3 regions of the Agrobacterium bohemicum genome follow, and region 1 is predicted to be linked to each of the others. Evidence: predicted binding sites of a transcription regulator. Region 1 holds the regulator's gene; each other region holds the start of a gene.
What was found. The regulator PhoB, encoded in region 1, activates phosphate uptake and scavenging genes when phosphate is short. The targets are predictions, from matches to a motif close to TGTCATNNANCTGTCAT.
Positions count from the first base shown of each region.

Region 2: the regulator PhoB is predicted to act here: its motif matches at 3,883-3,899, upstream of ATO67_RS21130 (PhoX family protein).
Region 3: the regulator PhoB is predicted to act here: its motif matches at 1,545-1,561, upstream of ATO67_RS00430 (UDP-2,3-diacylglucosamine diphosphatase).

Region 1 is NZ_KQ961028.1:244,065-250,342, forward strand. Features, by position in the region: gene ATO67_RS11910 (cold-shock protein) at 161-370, opposite strand; gene ATO67_RS23110 (hypothetical protein) at 949-1,095, shown strand; gene phoB (phosphate regulon transcriptional regulator PhoB) at 1,102-1,785, opposite strand; gene phoU (phosphate signaling complex protein PhoU) at 1,818-2,534, opposite strand; gene pstB (phosphate ABC transporter ATP-binding protein PstB) at 2,618-3,433, opposite strand; gene pstA (phosphate ABC transporter permease PstA) at 3,449-4,771, opposite strand; gene pstC (phosphate ABC transporter permease subunit PstC) at 4,768-6,252, opposite strand.
Region 2 is NZ_KQ961038.1:4,931-11,208, reverse strand. Features, by position in the region: gene ATO67_RS21140 (esterase) at 224-1,339, opposite strand; gene ATO67_RS21135 (hypothetical protein) at 1,633-1,845, shown strand; gene ATO67_RS21130 (PhoX family protein) at 1,912-3,822, opposite strand; gene ATO67_RS21125 (ACT domain-containing protein) at 4,014-4,409, shown strand; gene ATO67_RS21120 (DUF2147 domain-containing protein) at 4,497-4,835, opposite strand; gene ATO67_RS21115 (SEL1-like repeat protein) at 5,341-5,607, shown strand; gene ATO67_RS21110 (pyridoxal phosphate-dependent aminotransferase) at 5,815-6,278, opposite strand, start outside.
Region 3 is NZ_KQ961023.1:78,919-85,196, reverse strand. Features, by position in the region: gene dgcA (N-acetyl-D-Glu racemase DgcA) at 1-658, shown strand, start outside; gene ATO67_RS00430 (UDP-2,3-diacylglucosamine diphosphatase) at 663-1,490, opposite strand; gene ATO67_RS00425 (NADP-dependent malic enzyme) at 1,707-4,022, shown strand; gene ATO67_RS00420 (DUF2865 domain-containing protein) at 4,142-5,302, shown strand; gene bluB (5,6-dimethylbenzimidazole synthase) at 5,305-5,991, opposite strand; cobalamin riboswitch at 6,066-6,246, opposite strand.

The sequences.
Region 1 (6,278 bases):
ATTGCTCGAAGCGTATTCGTGCATCTCGACGATGCAATACGTTCAAGCGTTTGGCCGTCGAGCGGCACAAAAAAAGGCCAGGCAACCTGCCTGACCTCGATTGGTCTCATGCTTTCAACAATGCCAGTACATCCGTGGTCAATGGAAAGCAGAGTCCGTATTATACAGCCTGCAGGTTGCAAGCAGACATTTTGCCCGACTTGTTGTCGCGCTCAAGGTCGTAGCTCAGCTTCTGGCCTTCAACGATTTCGCGCATACCTGCACGCTCTACAGCGGAGATGTGTACGAATGCGTCTGTGCCGCCGTTGTCAGGCTGAATGAAGCCGAAGCCCTTGGTGGAGTTAAACCATTTTACTGTGCCTGTGGTCATAATGAACCCTTTCAAAGCATAAGAGATAGATCGCAGAACTTGCGTCCCGCGTGCGATTATAGCGATTTTTTTGAAGGAAAGGGTTAGTTCAAAACGCGGTGCTAATCGCGCGGCAACCAAAGCTCAGCAAGCAAAATATCGATATGACATTGATAGACGTTTATCGTCGGATAGTCAAACTTTAATTTTGAGATAATGACATCGACTACCGATGGCGCTGCTCGAAGGGTACGTTTGGTGCATGCTGGCAGTTGGCTTTTATATCAGAAAGAGGTGCCCCTGGACCCAATCGACGTCTTGGAAAAATATATCTCAGACATATGGTCCAAAGTTATTGAAGCTCCTTTTCTATCCATCTCCCGTCGGTCTTGTGGAGATGGAAGGGTATACGTTGAGTGGGCCAATAATCACTATTGGCTCATCTGTGAAGAGCGCGGCAAGGAATACTGGCGCAGGGAAGCCGAGGACATCGATGATGCCGCATTCGAGTTGAATTCGACAGAACTTATGATGCACGCAATCAAAAAGGAGCGCTCTTTACGTCCCGCAAAAGTGTCCTACCATCTCGTTGGAACTGGATGTACCTGGACATCGAAATGATGGGCGCGATGAAAACGAGTTATGGAATTCGAGCAAAACAGCGCTACGTCGAAGTTTTGCAGCGCGCGCGCCTGAGCCAAGAAGAAAGACTTTACGCGCGCTACCCAATCAATCTGGAAGTCTGATATCTATCAGGCTTCCATAGAGTATCCCGCGCCGCGCACGGTGCGGATAACATCCTGCATATTGGAGAAGTTGAGCGCCTTGCGCAGGCGGCCGACGTGGACGTCCACGGTGCGTTCATCCACATAGATGTCGTGACCCCAGACGCCGTCGAGAAGCTGAGAGCGCGAGAAAACACGACCGGGAGACACCATCAGGAATTCCAGCAGGCGGAATTCGGTTGGTCCGAGCCGCACTTCACGGGTCTTGCGGTGAACCCGGTGGGTTTCCCGGTCCAACTCGATATCCCCGCATTTCAGCACCGAAGACAGGACTTCGGGACGAGCGCGGCGCAGCATGGCCTTGACGCGGGCCATCAGTTCCGGCGTTGAAAATGGCTTGACCACATAGTCGTCGGCACCGGTGGCCAGACCACGCACACGTTCGCTTTCCTCACCACGTGCCGTCAACATGATGATCGGGAGGCGTTCGGTTTCAGGACGCATTCTCAGACGGCGGCAAAGCTCGATGCCGGAAACGCCCGGCAGCATCCAGTCCAGGATCAAAAGATCCGGCGTGCGCTCCTGCAAGCGGATTTCCGCTTCGTCGCCACGCGGGATCGTGTCCACGTCGTAACCTTCGGATTCCAGATTGTAGCGAAGAAGAACGCTCAACGCCTCTTCATCTTCGACAACTGCTATTTTCGGCACCATGGCTAAGGGACTCCGCCAGTCTTATAGGGAATTCACTCGGTTACTGCACCGAGCGTGTTGGAACTGTCGTCCTTGGGACGCTCGCCTTCCGGCTGGCTACCGGTGGCCATGTAGTAGATGGTCTCCGCGATGTTCGTGGCATGATCGCCAACACGCTCTATGTTCTTGGCACAGAACAGAAGATGCGTGCAGGTGGTAATGTTGCGCGGATCTTCCATCATATATGTCAGCAACTCGCGAAACAGCGAGGTGTACATCGCGTCGATTTCCTCGTCGCGCTCGCGGATGGTCTGTGCCTTTTCCGCCGAACGGGTGGAATAGACGTCCAGAACGTCTTTCAGCTGCACCAGCGCCAGTTCGGACAGATGCTCGAGACCGCGCGCCAGCTTGCGAGGAACGCCGGTTCCGGCAACCGCTATAACGCGCTTGGCCGTGTTCTTGCCGAGGTCGCCGACGCGCTCCAGATCGGCAGCGATGCGCAGCGAGCCAATGATTTCGCGAAGGTCGGCTGCCATAGGCTGGCGCTTGGCAATGGTGACGATGGCCTTGTCGCCGATTTCGCGTTCGGCGTTGTCAAGGATCGTGTCATCCGAGATGACCTTCTGGGCCAGGGCTGCGTCGGAATTGACGAGGGCGCGCACGGCATCCGCGCACATCTGCTCCGCCAGACCGCCCATTTCGGCGATACGGCGGGTCAGGAACTTCAGCTCTTCATCGTAAGCGGACATGATATGCGAGTGGGTCGGCATGTTCTACTCTCCAGTTTCGGTGCGATTCCGCAAGCCCAGCCGGGCTCAAGCGGTTTGCGCTGATGTTGTGAACCAACGGCAGATCAGCCGAAGCGGCCCATGATGTAGTCCTGCGTACGCTGGTCATCCGGGTTGGTGAACATCTTGTCGGTGTCATTTTCTTCCACCAGATGGCCGAGGTGGAACATGGCCGTGCGCTGAGATACGCGGGCGGCCTGCTGCATAGAGTGCGTCACGATAACGATCGTATAGTTGGCGCGCAGCTCGTGGATCAATTCCTCGACCTTGGCAGTCGCAATCGGGTCCAGCGCCGAGCATGGCTCATCCATCAGGATGACTTCAGGCGAAACGGCAATGGCGCGGGCGATGCAAAGACGTTGCTGCTGGCCACCGGAAAGACCGGTACCGGATTCGTGCAGGCGATCCTTTGCTTCGTTCCACAGGCCGGCCTTTTGCAGGCTGGCTTCGACGATCTGGTCCATATCAGCCTTGCTGCGGGCAAGACCGTGGATGCGTGGGCCGTAGGCGATGTTTTCATAGATCGTCTTCGGGAATGGGTTCGGCTTCTGGAACACCATGCCGACGCGCGCGCGCAACTCAACTACGTCGATCGCGGGATCGTAGACATCGTCCTCATCGAGCGTGATCTTGCCGGTGACGCGGCAACCGTCGATCGTGTCGTTCATGCGGTTCAGCGTCCGCAGGAAAGTAGACTTTCCACAACCGGATGGCCCGATCAAAGCTGTTACCGTGTTTTCGCGAACGTTGAGGTTCACATCGTAAAGGGCGCGTTTCTCGCTATAATAGACAGAAACGTCCTTGCCGATCATCTTGTACGAAACTTCATTCATTTTCTTGTCCAGCGCCTTTTCAACTGCTGCTTCCGACAACATGTTCATAGCTTTCAAGCTCCTCTACCAGCGCCGTTCAAAGCGGCGACGCAACAGAATTGCGCCAACATTCATGACGATGAGGAACATAAGCAGGATGATAATAGCGCCGGATGTTCTTTCGACAAAGGCACGTTCTGCTTCGTTCGCCCACATGTAAATCTGCACCGGCAGGGCCGTAGACGGGTCCATGGGTGTTGTCGGATAGTTCGTGACGAAGGCGACCATGCCGATCAGAAGCAATGGCGCGGTTTCACCGAGAGCATGCGCCAGGCCGATGATCGTGCCGGTCAGAATGCCGGGCATGGCAAGCGGCAGGACATGGTGGAAAATGGTCTGCATTTTCGACGCGCCAAGGCCAAGAGCCGCGGCACGGATGGAGGGTGGCACTGCCTTCAGCGCCGCGCGGGTGGCGATGATGATGGTTGGCAGAGTCATCAGGGTCAGAACCAGACCGCCAACCAGCGAGGCCGAGCGTGGAAAGCCCATGAAGTTGATGAAGACCGACAGACCAAGCAGACCGTAAACAATCGAGGGAACGGCAGCCAGGTTGTTGATGTTGACCTCGATGAGATCCGTCAGGCGGTTCTTTGGCGCAAACTCTTCCAGATAGATGGACGCTGCGACACCGATGGGCAGAGACAGAACCAGCACGATCAGCATCATGTAGAACGAGCCGATGAGAGCAACGCCAACGCCAGAGGCTTCCGGACGGCTGGATGCGCCGTTGAAGAAGATGCCGGTGTTGAACTGCTTGGCAATCTGGCCAGCATCGGTGAGTTGCTTGACCCAGGCGAGTTGCTGATCGGATATCCGACGGTTCTGTTCATTGACAGTCAGATCGACCTGGCCCTTGAAGGCGCTGTCGAGATCGCCCGACGCCAGAAGGGAGACGGTGCGTGTTGTGCCGATGATGCTTGGATCATTGACGACGACATCCCGGAGCTGAACGCGGATACCATCCGAAATCATCGCAGAGACACCGCGCAGAGCCGTGCGGTCATCCAGCGAAACGCCAAGTGCCTTGGCCACCGCATTGCGGGCCACGAGAGGATAGTTGGCCGTAACGAGCTTGGCCGGGTTCTGAGCACGCACATTATCCGGATCGATGATCTGTTCAGAAAACTCGACCGGGACGGTAATCATGGTCTGCTGGAACGCTGTGTAACCCTTGCCAACGACCGACCAGAGCAGAAGAAACAGGAACAGCAAACCAAAGGTGATGGCTGCGAGACCGTAGGCGCGGAAGCGGCGCTCGGAGGCGTAGCGGCGTTTGATGCCGATATCGCGCCGGACCTTCTTCGTTGCGGCTGGGGCAATAGTGCCCGGAGTAACGACGTCGGTCATTCGTACTGCTCCCGGTATTTGCGCACTATGTAGAGCGCGTAGATATTGAGGCAAAGCGTGATGGCAAAGAGGGTAATGCCAAGCGCGAAGGCAACCAGTGTCTGCGGCGAGGTGAACTCAAGGTCACCGGTCAACTGGCTGACGATCTTGACGGTGACGGTGGTCATCGGCTCGAACGGGTTGAGTTGCAGGCGTGCTGCCACACCTGCGGCCAGCACGACGATCATGGTTTCACCGATCGCACGCGAGGCCGTCATCAGGATCGCACCGACAATGCCCGGAAGGGCTGCCGGAAGGATGACCTTCTTGACCGTTTCAGAACGGGTGGCGCCCAGGCCGAGTGAACCGTCACGCATTGTGCCGGGTACTGCGGTAATGATGTCATCCGACAGCGAAGACACATAGGGGATCAGCATGATGCCCATGACGAAGCCAGCGGTGATGACGCTCTGCGCCTGGATGAAGTTCGTGTAGTCGCCAGTCGCCAGTCCGTTGATCTGCGAGGAAATGTCGCGCAGGAACGGGCCGACGGTTGTCAGCGCGAAGAAGCCGTAGACGATGGTAGGGATACCCGCCAGCACTTCCAGAAGCGGCTTTGCGACCGAGCGGAAACGAGGGCTTGCATATTCGGCCATGTAGATGGCTGAAAACAAACCGACCGGGACCGCAACCAGCATGGCGACGAAGCCGATATAGAGCGTGCCGGCCAGAAGGGGAATAAGGCCGAATTGACCTGCACTATCGGTAGAACCGGCAGCGGCAAAACGTGGGTCCCACACCGTTCCGAAGAAGAACTGATGGGCGGGCACCATGTTGAAGAACTGAATGGCTTCCGTCAGCATCGACAAGACAATGCCGATGGTTGTGAGAATGGCGATGGACGACGCCAGCACCAGAGCGGCAAGAATGACCTTCTCGACATTGTTACGCGCCCTGAACCGTGGAGCAATGCCGCGCATGGCGTAGACTGCACCGCCAATCGCCACGACGAGCACGACGAGAACCATGCCGACCTGACTGGCCGCGGACATGGTATTCAGCGTTTCAGCTGCTTCGACCATGTAAGGCTGCGGATCTCCGGCAATGGCAACGCCCTTTGACCCCAGCAGCGGCCGCAATGTGGCCGGATCGGCCTTGGCCGCAGCAAATTCTTCCGGTGTCAGGCGCTCGAGGCCACGCGCAATTGAGCCGACCATGCCGTAATTGAGGCTCTGCTGAGCTTCCGATTGCGCCCGGATATCTTCTGGAAACGCGGCGCGCACCGAAGAGGTGATAACGAAGGGGCTGATAACCAGCCAAAGCGCGAGAATGAACGCTGCAGGAAGAACCGCCCAGACGAGAACATAGGAGCCGTGATAACCCGGCCGCGAATGCATCTTTGTGGCGCTGGCGCCCACCATTGCGACTGCGCGACGTGTGCCAAGCAAATAGCTGGCTGTGCCGATCAGCGCCAATATAAGCAAAAGTATGGATGTGTTCATGGAGACTTTCCTCGGCGCATCAGAAA
Region 2 (6,278 bases), on a different contig from region 1:
TGGGAGACAGAGCGGTCGTCAATCTCTTATCAGCGCGGGGTCAAACGGATATCAAGTTCGACCTTTCAAACCCATAATTGATGCTTTCGGCAGATGATGCAGGCTCTAAAGAAATATTGAGCATCGTCTGGATACGACCTGAGTGCCAACCAGATTTTCTGACATGCGTCGGCTCTGGGTTTGCCGTCCCGACCTTCGAGGCAAGACGGCAAACCGTTTTCTGTTACTCCTTAAACACCTTCCCCAAAAACGCCTCAAACGAAGGACGCCAGACGTCCATCTCGTGGCCGAGGTCTTTGTATTCCACGTAATCGTGGGCGATCTTCTTTTCGTCGAGGGTGGCTTTCAAACCGGCGATGTCCTTGCCGGTCACGACATCCTTGGTGCCGACGGTGACGGTGAGGTTGCGGAGTGTCTTGTTGAGTTTGTCGGGCTCGTTCAGTGCGGCATCGACGGCTTTGTTGGGAACCGTGGTGGTGGTGACGCCGCTGAAGGTGGCGACCCAGCCGAAGGTGCCGAGGTGGGTGAGGCCGGAAACGAGGGACTGGTAGCCGCCTTGCGAAAGGCCGACCACGGCGCGGCCGTCTGCATCGTCACGCACTTTGTAGTGCTTTTTCATGTAGGGGATGAGGTCTTCCACCAGTTCGCGGTCGATGGCATCTGCATTGATGGGGTAGAAGGTCTTGCGACGCTCGGCACCGGGGAAGTTTTCGGCGATGGCTTCGGGTATGTCAGCTTCCGTATCCGGGATGACGACGATCATCGGCTCGATTTTCTTCTCGGCCAGGAGATTGTCGAGAATCTCAGGGGCGCGGCCCTGCGCAACCCAGGAGGCGACGGTGTCACCGAAGCCGTGATAGAGATACATGACCGGCAGTGGTTTGGACGCATCCGTGTAGCCAGGCGGCGTGTAGATATAGGTCGCGCGCTGGGATTTGAGCGCTTTGGACGCAATGGTGACAAGTCGAAGCTCGCCGTGCGGCACATCCCGCACATCGACAATGCTACCGGGAACCAGAATGAGGCTGGTGTTCACCTGCCGCTGCGGCTTGGGGTAATTGGTGCCGGTATCGATGCTGCGAAAGCCGTCGATGTTGAAATAATACTCGTAGAGATTGGGTTTCAGCACATCTGTTTTGACGGTCCATATGCCGTTATCACCGCGTTTCATCTCCAGTGGCGCTTTGGTGCCGAGAGCGACTGATACTGCCTTGGCCGATGGCGCAAACAGGCGGAAGGTGATCGATCCATCCTTTTCAACACCCGTCACGAACTCGTTTAGGGGACGGTCAGCAGGCGGCGAAGCCGGTGGTTCTGCAGCGAATGCGGGTGCAGTCATGATGCAACTGGCCAAAAGGACACAAGGCAAAAGCAGGCGCATGAAAATATTTCCTCCAAATTACGTTACCCCCGATTTGGAAACTGACAGATGGCCGATGCCTTTTCAACCGCGCACTGGCGGGGCAGGTACAAAGATCAGGCTGCTTGCTGAAACCGGCATTCCTCGTTAGGACCAGTTGCGGCCCGTGCAACGGTGGCTCTCATTGGCACATATTGCGCAAGAGCTGTGGCGCGGGTCGACATTCATAGGACGTGTAAGGAAATACCGTGAAAATTTTAAAAGTGCTGACGATGGTTCTCATCTTCGCTGTCGTGATCTTCGGTTACCGTTGGTACAGCTATGTGACCAACACCGAGAGCCCGTACAACGAAGTCGGCATCGAGCTGAACAGCCGCATGCCAGGCCCAATCAACAAATGGGGCTGCGACAAGCTGCACCAGACATTCGGCAATGTTCTGCCACCTTACGGCTGCCAGGCTGGCGACGGAACGCAGTGGCTCTAACGCTTCACACACGAATCAAAAAAAGGCGCCGCGTGAACGGCGCCTTTTTCATTGGTAGCGTAATGATCAGCCGATCATGGCGTTGTCATCGCGCTTGATGGCAACGAGAGCAGAACGCGGTAGCTTGCCTTTACCATCCGGGAAGGGCGCATTGGGGTGCTGGATGCCGACGAAGTGGGTGCGTTTGTCGGCAGACCATGTCTGTCCGGTGACTTCCGAGCCCTTCGGTGCGGTCAAGAAACGTTCGATGCGGCCGGTGACAGGGTCGCCCGCCAGCATCTGGTTGTTCCCCTGTCCGGCATACTGGCCGTCATTGCTGTCTTCCCCATCCGTCTGAATCCAGAGCAGGCCGGTCGAATCGAACATCATGCCATCGGGCGAGTTGAACATGTTACCGGCGTTGATGTTGGACGAGCCCGCATAGGCATCCTTGTGAACATCCGGGTTGCCGGCCATGCAGAACAGATCCCACTTGAACTTGGCATCCGCATGGTCGTCATTTTCAGGATACCAGCGGACGATCTGGCCGTATTCGTTCTTCTCGCGTGGGTTTGCGGCATTGAGAGCCATGGCATCGCCGCCACCGTTAGCGCGCAGCTTGCCGTCTTTCGTAACACCGCGATTGGTGTTGTTGGTCAGCGCGCAATAGGCTTCGATGGCGACGGGGTTGATGGCCACCCATTCCGGGCGGTCCATGGTGGTGGCACCCACCTTGGAGGCGGCCTGGCGGGTGAAGACGCAAATCTCGTCCATCTTCATGCCTGTCGATTCAGGCGTCAGTGCCACCCATTCGCCGTTGCCGTCATCGGTAAACTTGGCAACGTAGAGTGTGCCTTCGTCCAGCAGCTTCGAGGTGTCACCACCCGGCACATAGATGCCGTGGGAGATGAACTTGTAGAGGAACTCCCCACGCTCGTCGTCGCCCATATAGACGACCACGCGGCCATCGCGCGCGATGACGACGGCGGCGTTCTCGTGCTTGATGCGGCCAAGAGCGGTGCGCTTGATCGGCGTGGAGGACGCGTTGGATGGATCGATCTCCACGACGTAACCGGCACGGCGCGGCTCGTTGGGGTGCTTGGAAACGTCGAAACGTTCATCGAACAGCTCGTAGCCGTAACGGGTTTCCGCCGCGATGCCGTAGCGCTTGTAATCATCCGGCATTTTGAAAGCGGCGTCTGTGGAGCCGAAATAGCCGTTGAAGTTTTCTTCGCAGGTCAGGTAGGTGCCCCACGGTGTGCGGCCCGCGCCGCAATTGTTGAAGGTGCCAAGACAGTCGATGCCGTTTGAATCGGTGGCGGTCTTGACGAGATCCGAACCGGCGGCGGGGCCGGACAGCTTCATCGGTGTGTTGTGGTGAATGCGGCGGTTGAACGGGCTGCCGACGACGATCTGCCAGCCATCATTACCTTCCGCCACTTCCATAACGGTCACGCCCTGCATGTGCTGGAGGATTTTGACCTCGTCCAGATTGGCTGGCATGCCCTTTTCGCGGTGGGGCAGGTTCGTCTCGTTGTTCACATATTCATGGTTGACGGCAATCAGCTGATGGTTGCCAACGACGAAAAGCTCCATGCCATCGGTGTTTTCGCCGAAAACCTTGTCGGAGTTCTCAAGGCTGACGCCTTTGACCGGGTCGATATCCTGCACGTTTGGAAAAAGCGGCTGGCCCCATTTGGCAACCGGCTTCCAGCTGTAACCTTCGGGTACATGAATGGTGTTGTCCGTTGCGGCAGCCACCGGCTTGAAAGGAAAGCGCGAAGCCGCTTCCTGCGCCTGCGCAGATGTGGAGCTTGCGAGATTCCCGAGTGTGCCGAGTGCGGCAGCGGCAGAACCGAAGGCCAGAACGCCACCGAGAAAACCGCGACGCGAAATCGCCGATTCCACCACGCGGTCGAAATCCGTCACAGCCGGTGGCGGGTTCTGAAGCTCATCCCACTCATCCCAGCTCAGTTTGCTCGTGTCTATCTTTGTCATAATGCTCTCCATCCGCTCGCAGTTTGGAATAGTTCCAGGAAGAGCAACTAAAGCGGGTTCATTACAGCGATATGACGGATTAAATCCACATAAACAATCTAAGATTGTAAGCGCCGCGCCAGCTGGGGTCTATTTTCTCGTGTCGCTTATTTTGTTAGGCATGGCCCAGTCGGGATTCGTGGAGCAGTGCTATGGGCAAGTCTATCAAACTGAAAATTCTTCCGCAGGCCTATGCCATTGCGCGTCTCGACCCGGACGCAGCAATACCGGATTGGGCGGACGGAGCGGGCTTTGTCAGCATCAGTCGCACGGATGACGAGTTGTCGATCGTCTGCGTCGAGGGCAGGGTGCCGCAGAGTGCTCGCAAGGATGCGGGCTGGACCTGCCTCAAACTTCTCGGGCCCTTCGAATTCGGAGAGACGGGCATTGTCCTGTCCATCATCAGGCCGCTATCGGAAAACGGTCTTGGAATTTTCATCGTCTCGACCTTCGACGGAGATCATCTTCTGGTCAAAACCAGCGACCTGGAAAAGGCCGTGGCACTGCTTGCTCAGGCCGGGCACATCGTGTCCGACGCAGACAGTTGAGCCGTCGGCTCTCTGTTGCAAGCGCAACTCATGTGGTGCGGTTGACCACATGAGGCTTTGTCGACGGAAAAAGAATAGACGGATGGTTTAGAGCCGCGACCATGTCTGGGTTTTGCACAGAACCTTCAGGACGCAGCCCTTCATGCTAAGGGAGCCGCCAGAAACGGTGCCGGTGCCGGCATAGGTCTTGTCATTGGCAGGGTCGGTGATCTCGCCGGAATAGCTGTTGCCCTTGCCGCTCATCTTGCCAATCTGCTTTCCGGCGTGTTTGCCGGTCTTCAACGTCACACAATAGGCGGAGCCGCACTGGGTGATGGCTGCGGTCTCGCCGCTGGCCGTTTTCCAGTTGCCTTCGATGGCCTCTGCGGCAAAGGCGCTGCTGCCCATCAAAAATGCGGCGGCGGCAAGTATCGTCATTCTCTTCATAGGGACCTCCCAATCCAGCTTCGCCTGAACCTCGCAATCGCTTAAGGCCAGGTGCTCGCAACTCCTGATGCGAATGCCATGATTTATAGTTGACGTGAACGTAAAAGGAAATATGGCCGCAGCGAAATTCGCTGCTTTTTAACCGGCTCACAGCTCGAAAAAACGATCGCGAAAAAATCGCAAGTTTGGACGTGGTTACGAAAGAGTTGAAATCCATCCGTAAACTTTTCGTAAAATTGTCTACAAAGTCCTTAATTTCCGGGCCTTGTGATATTTAACAAAAACCCAATTTTACCAATCGTTTGGACTTTGTTTGTCCCCTATTAATCATGGATTTTAAGCGCCTGTTGAAGCCCGTTTGGCATAGTGGGGACATCGAAAGAGCAGGGAAAACCTGCCGACGGAAAAGGCCAGAACAAGCCGCAGAAGACGGTAAGGCCTTACTCGCAAAAGCTCCCGAAGAGGGGCGCAGACAAAACGCTAACGGGCAAACAGGATAGAAAAAATGGCACGCTTTGAAGTTCGCGATATCGAAATGGCAGTCGCCGGTGGCCAGAGCCGCGCGGATGTCTTCTGCAACCTCGGCCTGATCTACGCGACAGGCCGTGGCTGCGCACCGGACCTCATCGCTGCCCACAAATGGCTCAACATCGCCGCCATCAAGGGTTCGGAACGGGCAGCCTCGCTGCGCGCCGATCTGGCCCGCAACATGAACAAGGCAGACCTCGCCAAGGCGCTGCGCGCCGCCCGCGATTGGATGACGACCCACTGACATCAAGCATCGACCACCCGGTGCCAATACAAAAAGACAGAGCGATCTGAAGATCGCCACTCTCTCCGGCCGGTTCCCTCCAGTCCTAGCCGGACATAAAAAGAAGACCCCCGCAAAGGGACAGCTAGATCCACGCTGCAAAATCAAACCGTGACCGGCAGAAACAAGGCCGGCACGGTTTTTTGTTGTTCAGGTACTGGCTTGCGTCTAACCCAGCGCCTTCAACACCTTCGGCAGCGCATCCGCAAACAAATCCAGCTTGTCGTCCGGTGCAGCACTCACACGAATGCAGCGGTTGAGCGGTTCCACGCCGGGCATGCGAATGAAGACGCCGTGGTCCATCAGTCCGTCTACGATGGATTTGGCGTAAGTGGCGTCCTTATGGCAATCGATCGCGACGAAGTTCGTCGCTGAGGGCAGGGGCGACAGGCCGTTCTGGCGGGCAATGGTTGAAATGCGCTCGCGGGCATTGGCGATGCGTTTGACGACGTCCCGCAAATAGGCCTGATCCTTTAGGGCCGCCATAGCGGCGGCAACGGAAACGCGGGGCATTCCGAAGTGATTGCGGATTTTATCGAAGGCTTGCGCATTTCCCAGCGTGCCGATGGCATAACCCACGCGCGCACCTGCCAGGCCATACGCCTTGGAGAAGGTGCGCATGCGCAGCACAT
Region 3 (6,278 bases), on a different contig from region 1:
GTCCAGGGTTCTGACGGCGTCACCAAAGCCCATTGTCACCGCCTACACGATTTCTCTGGGCGAACCTGATGCCATGGCTGCCAAAGCCGCGGAGAATGCCTCGCGTCCCCTTCTGAAAATCAAGACAGGCACTCAGGATGATGAGGCACGTCTGCGCGCCGTTCGTGCCGCCGCGCCACACGCAACCATCATCATCGATGCGAACGAAGGTTGGACGGAACACAACATCGGGCATCATTTCGCCGTGGCGAAAGAGCTGAACATCGCGCTTATCGAACAACCGTTACCCGCTGGCAAGGATGCCATTCTGGCGCAAATCGAAAGGCCAGTCGCCATCTGCGCTGACGAAACTGTGCATCTGACGACCGATCTAACCGCGCTGCGTGACCGCTACGACGCCATCAACATCAAGCTGGACAAGACCGGCGGCCTGACGGAGGCACTCGTCATGAAGAAGGAGGCGGAGCGACTGGGCTTCATCATCATGGTCGGATGCATGCTGGGCACATCGCTCGGCATGGCACCTGCGCTTATGCTGGCGCAGGACACCGCCTATGCCGATCTCGACGGGCCGCTACTGCTCGTGCGGGACCGCGTTCCCGGCATGCGGTATGAAGGATCGCTCGTTCATCCACCAGAACCGGAACTGTGGGGCTAAAGAATCAGGCCGCCTGTCTGCCGAGCAATCCAGCGATATTCACCGGCTCAAGCTCACGCACCGACGTCTCGACCTGATCGTCGGACTTCATCCATGTGATCAGCTCGAAGGTTCCGTCGGCATTTTCGGCAACCGCCGTACAGCTTTCCACCCAGTCACCGGTGTTGATGTAGCGGATACCGTCCATATCCTCCATCACCGCGTGGTGAATGTGGCCACAGATAACACCGTCGACATTGTTGCGGCGCGCTTCATCGGCCACCACACGCTGGAACTCGCCAATGAAATTGACGGCATGCTTCACCTGCTGCTTTGCCCAGGCAGAGAACGACCAGTAAGGCAAACCGATACGGCGGCGAACGGCAGCCAGCAGCACGTTGATGGCAATCGCCGCATCATAGGCCCAGTCGCCGAGATAGGCGAGAAGGCGCGCGTTGCGGACCACGACATCGAACTCGTCACCGTGAATGACGAGGTATTTCTTGCCGTCCGCAGCCTCATGGATCATCCGCTCCGCCACTTCGATACCGCCGAAGTGAGTACCGGGAAACTCCCGTAGGAATTCGTCGTGATTGCCAGGGATGTAAACGATACGCGTGCCCTTGCGCGCCTTGCGCAGCAGCTTCTGCACGACATCGTTACAGCCTTGCGGCCAATACCAGTTACGGCGCAGTCGCCAGCCGTCGATGATGTCACCAACGAGAATAATCGTATCGGCTTCGTGGTAGCGCAGGAAATCCAGCAGGAAATCCGTCTTGGCTGCTTTGGAGCCAAGATGCACGTCGGAAATGAAAAGTGTTCTGAACTGTCTGGCTTCGGTTTGCGCGGCCATGGAACTCTTCCCCCTTGTCTCGGCAACTTTCTTCTCCTGCAAAACCAGACTCGTGTTTCAGCAAGATGACAACCGGCCATTTCTGAAGGAAACTCTCGTTTTAAGCCGTGTGAAAAGTACCGCTTTTGGGTGTCGTAGATGAAATAAACGGCTGTACGCACCTGCCGATTGTTGTATGCAAAGGCCTCCAATAAACTTGAAATAAGCGGTGATAGAATGAGTTCTCAGGACACGGGCAAGACGCAAGACAAAAACGCCAATGCGGATCTGGAACAACAGGCACTTTTCTACCACCGCTATCCGCGCCCGGGAAAACTGGAGATTCAGGCGTCCAAACCCCTTGGAAACCAGCGCGATCTGGCGCTTGCCTATTCGCCCGGCGTTGCTGCCCCCTGCCTTGCCATTCACGAAAACCCTGAAATGGCCGCCGAATATACCGCGCGCGCCAATCTTGTTGCCGTCATTTCTAACGGTACGGCGGTTCTGGGCCTTGGCAATATCGGCCCTCTCGCCTCCAAGCCCGTCATGGAGGGCAAAGCGGTTCTGTTCAAGAAATTCGCTGGCATCGACGTTTTCGATATCGAAATCGATGCACCCGGCATCAACGACATGGTGTCCACAATCTCGGCGCTGGAGCCGACTTTCGGCGGCATCAACCTTGAAGACATCAAGGCACCGGAATGTTTCGAAGTGGAGCGCCAGCTTCGTGAGAAGATGAACATTCCCGTGTTCCATGACGACCAGCATGGCACCGCCATCATCGTCGCCGCGGCTGTGACTAACGCACTGGAACTTGCCGGAAAATCGCTTGCAAACGTCAAGATCGTTGCATCGGGCGCAGGCGCTGCAGCGCTCGCCTGCCTCAACCTGCTCGTCGTTCTCGGCGCCAAGCGCGAAAACATCTGGGTCCACGATATCGAAGGCCTCGTTTATGATGGCCGCAACAGTTTGATGGACGAGTGGAAAGAAGTTTACGCGCAGAAGACCGACAAGCGCGCCCTGAACGAAACAATCGATGGCGCCGATGTCTTCCTCGGCCTCTCCGCCGCCGGCGTGCTGAAACCCGAGCTTCTGGCCCGCATGGCGGAAAAGCCGCTCATTCTGGCACTTGCCAACCCAAATCCTGAAATCATGCCGGAACTCGCACGCTCTGCGCGCCCGGATGCGATGATCTGCACGGGTCGTTCCGACTTCCCGAACCAGGTCAACAATGTGCTTTGCTTCCCCTATATTTTCAGGGGCGCACTGGATTGCGGCGCGACCACCATCAACGAAGAAATGAAAATGGCCGCCGTTCACGCCATAGCCGAGCTGGCGCGTGAGGAGGTCTCTGAAGTCGCGGCAAAGGCCTATAGCGAAGAGACCCCCGTCTTCGGCCCCAACTATCTCATTCCATCGCCGTTTGATCCGCGTCTCATCCTGCGTATTGCGCCAGCCGTTGCGCGTGCTGCTGCCGCAAGCGGTGTGGCCGCCCGCCCGATTACCGATTTCGACGCCTATCTGGATCAGTTGAACCGCTTCGTCTGGCGCTCCGGCTTCATCATGAAGCCGATCTTCAATCTGGCCAAGACTGCCGAAAAGAAGCGCATCATCTTTGCCGAAGGCGAAGACGAGCGTGTACTTCGCGCGGCCCAGGTGCTGCTGGAAGAAGGAACCGGCGTTCCAATCCTCATCGGCCGTCCGCAGATCATCGAGACGCGCCTGAAGCGTTTCGGCCTGCGTATTCGTCCTCACGCGGACTTTGCAGTGGTCAACCCCGAGGATGATCCGCGTTACCGTGAATATGTCGATGACTACTTCGCGCTGGTCGGTCGCGCCGGTATCAACCCGGAAGCAGCCCGCACAATCGTGCGCACCAACAGCACCGTCATCGGCGCGCTGTCGGTCAAACGCGGCGAAGCGGATGCCCTGATCTGCGGTCTGGAAGGTCGCTTCGACCGCCATCTGCGCGACGTGAACCAGATCATCGGCAAACGCGAAGGCGCCCACGCATTCGGCGGCCTCAGCCTGCTGATTACCCAACAAGGCGCGATCTTCCTCACCGACACTTTCGTCAATTACGAGCCGACTTCGGAAGACATTGCCGAACTTGCAATCCTTGCCTCCAAGGAGATCAAGCGTTTCGGTATCACGCCAAAGATCGCGTTGGTCAGCCATTCGAATTTCGGCTCGCGCGATTCGGAAAGCGCCCGCAAGATGCGCCGTGCCCTTCAGCTGGTGCGCGATGCGGCGCCGGAACTGGAAATCGATGGCGAAATGCAGGGCGGTTCGGCCCTGTCTGAAATTCTGCGCAAGCGCGCCATGCCAAACAGCGCCTTGTCGGGCGAAGCCAATCTTCTGGTCTTCCCGAATCTCGACTCGGCCAACATCACGCTGGGCGTCGTCCGCACCATGACAGAAGGCCTGCATGTCGGCCCGATCCTGCTCGGCTCCGCTCTGCCCGTTCACATCCTGTCACCAACGGTGACATCGCGTGGCGTGGTCAACATGGCAGCGCTTGCAACGGTTCAGGCCTCGCACCCTTCGGTGTAAGGCCGGGTTAACGTAATTTTGAACAGGCCCTTGCCGCTTTGCGGCACGGGCTTATGTTATCCTGAACGCATAAACATGCTTCGCATTCCGCGGACGATGATCAACAGGATATGACCTGCATGATGGCAGGGCAGGAAACGGACGGACCATTGATCCCGCGCCGCAGCCGTTTGATCGGCACATTTTTCACTCTCATGCTTGCAGCACCCCTGTCGGCGCAGGCCAGTGCCGTCTGTGATGGGCTGCGCCAGCAGCTCACTCAGCCAACGCGCATCATCGGCAACACGGCCGAGGTAAGACGTTACGCCAATGCGCTGGCGCAACAGAATATTCTCATTCGTCGGATCAAGAACGATATGCGCGGCTACGGCTGCTCGTCAGGCAGCGTCATCGTCTATGGCAATCCAAACGCCGAACTCTGCGGCGAAATCGGTGATGCGCTGGTTCAGGCCGAATCCGACCGTGCCATGATTGCGGAAGATCGAGACCGCATGCTGGCCTCGCAGCGCGATGAGAACGCGCAGGACAGCCGCGAACGCATCATGGCAGCACTGGATGCGCAGGGTTGTTACGATGAGCAACCGCCATCCTTCGCCACGACCGATCCTTCGCAACAACCGGATATGGGCGGCACGGTCGACCCCTTCGACAGTCCCGATAATCAGGACTACCGCCCCTCGCCCGACATGCCCATGCAAGGCGGATTAAGAACGCTTTGCGTGAGAACATGCGATGGCGCGTTCTTCCCGATTTCCTCGAATGCCACACCGCTGGATTTCCGCGCGCAGGCAGCCCAATGCGAGCGCATGTGCCCCGGCACCCAGACCGAACTGTTCTACCATTCGCTTCAGGGTCAGGAAAGTTCGGACATGGTATCGGCCAAAACGGGCGAACCCTATGCCTCCATGCCAACAGCCTTTGCCTATCGCAACAACGCAGGCACCAGTCGCTCGCCATCCTGTAGCTGCAACATGGCCGCCTATCACGACGAGATGAAAAAGCAGGAAGATCAGGCAAAAGCACCGCAATCGACCCCGTCACAGGAGATGTCGAGCATCACGACCATTACGTCACCGAAGAGTGACACAATGCCGAAACCTGCTGACATCAAGCCCGAGGAGCCGAAGCCGGTGGAGAAGGCAGAGCCTGTTCCTGAGCGGGAATACGACCCCAACAACAGCAAGGTCCGCATCGTCGGCCCGCAGTTTCTGCCCGCAGAAACGAGCCGTATCGATCTGAAAAACCCAGCGCTGAAAGGCGCACAGCCGCAGCAAAGGTGACCTTACTTTTCGCCCCACCTATCGCGAAACACAAGTTCCTCCAGCGGCAGTCGCTGCCGCCAGCCTTTGACCGCCAGTTCCGGCTCGTCATAGAGCATATCGACCTTGCCGACGCATAGCCAAGCAACGATTTCGATGTGTTCGGGGATGGCGAGAATATCGCGGATATCGGCGTCGTGGAAAATGCTGACCCATCCGACACCGATGCCTTCCGCCCTCGCGGCCAGCCACAGGTTCTGTATGGCGCAGACGGTGGAGTAGACATCCATGCGCGGATTGTGGGTTCGTCCCAGCACCACGTCGCCGCCACGGGTCGGGTCGCAGGTCACGCAGATCGACAATGGTGCCTTGCGGATGCCTTCGAGTTTCAGGCTGCGATAAAGAACTTGCTGCTCCTCCCCGAACATCTCTGCCGCCTCCGCATTGGCGCGGGAAAATGCCTCCCACGCGCGCTGCCTCACGGCTTCATCGGTCACGAGTGTGAAATTCCATGGCTGCATGAAGCCGACAGACGGCGCCGCATGGGCAGCCCTCAGAAGTTTTTCTACCAGCGCGTCGGACAGTGGCTCGTCCAGAAACTGGTCCCGCACGTCACGGCGGGTTTCGATAGCGCGGTAGACGGCGATCTTATGGTCGTCAGAAAATTCATGCGCCGGCACAAGCCCGCGCTCGAGGTCATCAGGTCGCATCGTCAATCCCCAACAATGCCGAGGCCGGACACATCCGCATCCGGTATCTCGAAAAACCTCGCGCTGTCCAAGCGGTTGGTCTGTTGCATCAGGCCGGTCTTCTGACTTGGCTTCGCTCGCATGTTGCCGCCTTCCCGATCTCTCAGTGGCCTATGGCAACACGCGTCCACCTTACAGCGTTGGGCACGTCACGGAATTTCACCGCGTTCCCGATTCTCCTACCGCAAAGCAGGCACCTGATGCAGGCGTTATCGCGAGGCAAACGCGAAGAAGCAAGACAATCCCGT